DNA from 2 places in the Streptomyces sp. NPDC001373 genome. Region 1 is predicted to be linked to the other one. Evidence: riboswitches for the same ligand, from Rfam matches in the RefSeq annotation. Region 1 holds a riboswitch; the other holds the start of a gene.
The links. Region 1 has a riboswitch for glycine ahead of gcvP (aminomethyl-transferring glycine dehydrogenase). Riboswitches for the same ligand answer to the same signal wherever they lie in the genome.
Positions count from the first base shown of each region.

Region 2: it holds a riboswitch for glycine, as region 1 does, so the genes downstream of both, gcvT (glycine cleavage system aminomethyltransferase GcvT) here and gcvP (aminomethyl-transferring glycine dehydrogenase) in region 1, are expected to answer to the same signal.

Region 1 is NZ_JBIAWQ010000016.1:138,633-141,019, forward strand. Features, by position in the region: gene gcvP (aminomethyl-transferring glycine dehydrogenase) at 1-1,479, opposite strand, end outside; glycine riboswitch at 1,674-1,772, opposite strand; gene ACFY15_RS28865 (PRC-barrel domain-containing protein) at 1,885-2,238, shown strand; gene ACFY15_RS28870 (DNA polymerase IV) at 2,245-2,387, opposite strand, start outside.
Region 2 is NZ_JBIAWQ010000001.1:303,245-305,631, forward strand. Features, by position in the region: gene ACFY15_RS01490 (enhanced serine sensitivity protein SseB) at 1-150, opposite strand, end outside; gene ACFY15_RS01495 (AAA family ATPase) at 265-879, opposite strand; glycine riboswitch at 1,163-1,266, shown strand; gene gcvT (glycine cleavage system aminomethyltransferase GcvT) at 1,421-2,387, shown strand, end outside.

The DNA of each region.
Region 1 (2,387 bases):
CAGGTAGCGCAGCATCGCGGTCTCGGAGCGGTGCTGGTGGAAGACCGGGTGGGTCAGGTACGCGTCCGTGCGCAGCAGGCCCTCGGGCAGCGCGTCCTCGGTGGCGGCGTCCAGGGCCTCGATGTCGGCGGAGACACCGAAGGCGGCCCAGACGGCCTCGAGGTCGGCGCGCAGGGTGGTCTCGTCGCAGGAGATCGAGACGTGACCGGCGTCCACCTGGTGGAGGTTCACCCCGCCCTCGCGCGCGGCGGCGACGACCTCGGCGGCCTTGCCGGGCACCCGGGCGGTGACGGTGTCGAAGAAGGAGCCGTGCACCAGCTCGACCCCGCCGGCCGTCAGGCCCGCGGCGAGCAGCGCGGCGTAGCGGTGGGTGCGCCGGGCGATCGTCTTCAGGCCGTCCGGGCCGTGGTAGACGGCGTACATGCCGGCCATGACGGCGAGCAGGACCTGCGCGGTGCAGATGTTGCTGGTGGCCTTCTCGCGGCGGATGTGCTGCTCGCGGGTCTGGAGGGCCAGGCGGTAGGCCTTGTTGCCGTCCGCGTCCACGGAGACGCCGACGAGGCGGCCGGGCAGCGAGCGGGCGTGCTTGGCCTGGACGGCCATGTAACCGGCGTGCGGGCCGCCGAAGCCCATCGGGACGCCGAAGCGCTGGGTGGTGCCGACGGCGATGTCCGCGCCGAGGGCGCCCGGGGAGGCCAGCAGGGTCAGCGCGAGGAGGTCGGCGGAGACGGTGACGATCGCGCCGAGCCCGTGGGCCTGGTCGATGACGGCCTTGATGTCGCGCACGGCGCCGGAGGCGCCCGGGTACTGGAGGAGCACGCCGTAGACACCGCGCTCGGCGATCTCGGCGGGGATGCCCTCGGAGAGGTCCGCGACGACGACCTCGATGCCGATCGGCTCGGCGCGGGTCTCGATCACGGCGATGGTCTGCGGCAGCGCGTCGGCGTCCACCAGGAAGACGTTGCCCTTGACCTTGCCCACGCGGCGGGCCAGCGTCATGGCCTCGGCGGCGGCGGTGCCCTCGTCGAGCAGGGAGGCACCGGAGGTCGGCAGGCCGGTCAGCTCGGCGACGACCGTCTGGAAGTTCAGCAGGGCCTCCAGGCGGCCCTGAGAGATCTCCGGCTGGTACGGGGTGTAGGCCGTGTACCAGGCGGGGTTCTCCATGACGTTGCGCAGGATCACCGGCGGCGTGAAGGTCCCGTAGTAACCGAGACCGATCATCGACGACAGGACCTGGTTGCGGTCGGCGAGCGAGCGCAGCTCGGCGAGCACCTCGGCCTCGGTCCGCGCCTCGGGCAGGTTCAGCGCTTCGGCGGTCTTGATCACATCCGGCACCGCGGCGGCGGTCAGCTCGTCGAGGGAGCCGTAGCCCACCTGGGCGAGCATCTTCGCCTGCGCCTCGGCATCCGGGCCGATGTGACGCTGCTCGAAGGGGATGCCCCGCTCGAGCTGGGAGAGCGGAATGCGGTTGGCGGTCATTACGGAGGCCTCCTGGTCATATGACCTGCGAGGGGCACCACGGCGCGGGCACCCGGACGGCCTCCCCCTCTGTCATCTCAACCTGAGAGCTTCACCGGAGTCTCGGGGGTCGCCCGTCGTCCGGCTTTCACCGTCGGTGAGGAGTGGGACCGGCACTGCGCGCCCGGCACCCGCTCCTGCTTTCCAGAGTGGCCTCGTCGCGTGCGGTACGTATGCCTGAGAGATTCCGGGGAGGATTTGCTCCTTCGGCGCCTCCGTCGAGCTCACTCGGAGGACTCTCCCGCACAGGGTCAACAGCCGCCACCCAGCCTACCAGCGAGGATCTGGACCCTCCCTCGAGTGGCCCCCTATCAGAATATGCACTTTTGTAGTCATTACGGATGACTGCGACCATGTGGAGGGACCGTGCAGACCGACATCGATCCGCGCAGCCTGATCGGCCGCAAGGCGTTCGACCGGAACGGGGCCAAGATCGGCACCGTGGACGAGGTCTACCTGGACGACGCCACGGGTGTCCCGGAGTGGGCCGCGGTCCGCACCGGCCTGTTCGGCAGGGACGCCTTCGTCCCGCTGGAGCCGAGCGAGGTGGTCGGAGAGGTGCTGCGCGTCCCCTTCGAACGCTCCCTGATCAGGGACGCCCCCGACTTCGGCGTCGGCCGCCACCTCTCCCCCGAACAGGAGCTCCAGCTGTACCACCACTACGGCCTGGACGTGTCCCTGCCCGGCGACCTCCACCTCCCCCCGCCGGAGAACCGCTAGGCCCCGCTAGGCCGTGTCCTCCGGAGCAGGCCGCCCCACGAGGGGCAGCGGATCGGAGGCCTCCAGCTCGGGGTCGTCCACCAGGAACGTACGGACCCGCCCGGGCGGTGACCCGGGCTGCTCGAACCGCACGGTCACCCGCCCGACCC
Region 2 (2,387 bases), on a different contig from region 1:
GGTGCTGTCGGGGCCGCCGCCCTGCGGGAGCGGCACCCAGAACCGGCTGCGGCCCAGGGCCTCCAGGACGCGGGGGCCGGCGTCCGGCTGCCCGAGGGCCGTCCCGAGCACCTGTTCCAACTCGTTCGCCGGCCAGCCGTTGCCCTGCATGTGCCCCTGCCTTTGTGGTGCGTCCCGTGGATGTCGCCCCGAGGCTATCCGGTACCCGGCCGCCGCTGTGCGGAGCCGTCCCCCCGCCCCGCGCCGCGGCACACCCGGGCCGGGTCAGGGCGTGAAGGTGATCCGCGTCAGGGTCGCCGCCGAGGGGCGGTCCAGGAGGGTGGTGGTGGCGCAGCCCCTCGGGGAGCGGCCCGCGGCGGCGGCCTCCAGGAGGCGGGCCACCGCCGCGCGGTGGCGGGCGAAGGCGTACGGCGAGACCCCGCGGCCGCGGGACTCCTGGCCGGCAAGGGCCTCCTCCGGGGTGGTGTCCAGCAGGAGGAGGTGGAGCCGGCTGCCCCGGCGGCGGACGGTGGCCGCCAGGAGGGCCCGGACCCAGGACTGGGTGCCGCAGTCGTGGACGACTACGGACGCGCCGGAGCGCAGCTCGCGCCACAGGGCCCAGTAGTGGGCCGCGCGTACCAGCGGGCGGTACGCCGCGTACGGCAGCGCCTGCGGCATCCGGCGCTCCCAGCGCTCGCGGACGTCCTGGGAGTCGATGCCGCCGCCGGGGGCCGCCCGCTTGATCAGCGTGCTCTTGCCACCGCCCGGCAGGCCGGACACCACCACGATGTCCCCCGCGCGAAAGCTCAGGCTCCGCGGGCTCCGGGCGGCCGATCCGCGCAGGTCGCGGACCGTGCCGGCGGCCGGGGCGGCCAGAGGCCGCACCCGGGTCCCGTCCACCGCGCCCGTACTGGTCACCACTCCGAATCTCCGCACGTGATCGTCTCCCCCCGACTCGGGCCGTGAGGGCCCTGTGCCCGCTGAATGTAAAGAGACGGTAATCCGGGCGCCCCGGTTCCGGGCGGGTCGTCCAGCACCTGGGACCACCGAAGGCCGCACCTGGGACCACCGGGACCACCGGTGCCTTTGGCGTTCCGTACGTTCTTTCGGGCCCCCCTGCCCGCTTCCGCCCGTCCCGTGGCATGATGTGCGCCATCTGGACACCAACTGCATACCGGCCGCTTGAATCCGCGCGGGAGAGTCCCGGCTGGCCGCGAGGCCGTGCCCGGGCGCCGAAGGAGCAAGTTCCTCCCTTGAATCTCTCAGGCCCCGTACCGCGTGGATGAGGCAGATCTGAAAAGCGAGCTGTCCGTCAGCTCCACCCAAGGTGCAAGTCGGCGTTCCCCCGCGTGGGAACTCTCGGCGAACCTCTCAGGTTCCGATGACAGATGGGGAGGATCGTCCTCGTCATGTCATGCCCTGGGACCCGGGAGCCACACCCATGAGCACTGCCCCCCGCCTGACCGCGCTCGACGCGCTGCACCGGTCGCTCGGTGCGACCATGACCGACTTCGCGGGCTGGGACATGCCGCTGCGCTACGCCAGTGAGCGCGACGAGCACAACGCCGTGCGCACCAAGGCCGGCCTGTTCGACCTCTCCCACATGGGCGAGATCACCGTCCGGGGCCCCGAGGCCGTCAAGGCGCTGGACTACGCCCTCGTCGGCAACATCTCCACCGTCGGCGTCGGCCGCGCCCGCTACACGCACATCTGCCAGGAGGACGGCGGGATCCTCGACGACCTGATCGTCTACCGCCTCGGCGAGACCGAGTACATGGTCGTCGCCAACGCCTCCAACGCCCAGGTGGTCCTGGACGCCCTGACCGAGCGCGCCGCCGGCTTCGACACCGAGGTCCGCGACGACCGCGAGGCGTACGCGCTGATCGCCGTCCAGGGCCCCGAGTCCCCCGGCATCCTGGCCTCGCTGACCGACGCCGACCTGGACGGCCTGAAGTACTACGCGGGCCTGCCGGGCACCGTCGCGGGCGTGCCCGCGCTGATCGCCCGGACCGGCTACACCGGCGAGGACGGCTTCGAGCTGTTCATCTCCCCCGAGCACGCCGTGGAGCTGTGGCAGGCGCTGACCAAGGCCGGCGAGGGCGCCGGCCTGGTCCCGGCCGGCCTGTCCTGCCGCGACACCCTGCGCCTGGAGGCGGGCATGCCGCTGTACGGGCACGAGCTGACCACCTCCCTCACGCCCTTCGACGCCGGGCTGGGCCGGGTCGTGAAGTTCGAGAAGGAGGGCGACTTCGTCGGCCGCGCCGCCCTGGAGGCCGCCGCCGAGCGCGCCGCCACGCAGGCCCCGCGCAAGCTGGTCGGCCTGGTCGCCGAGGGCCGCCGCGTCCCGCGCGCCGGCTTCCCCGTGGTCGCCGACGGCAAGGTCATCGGCGAGGTCACCTCCGGCGCCC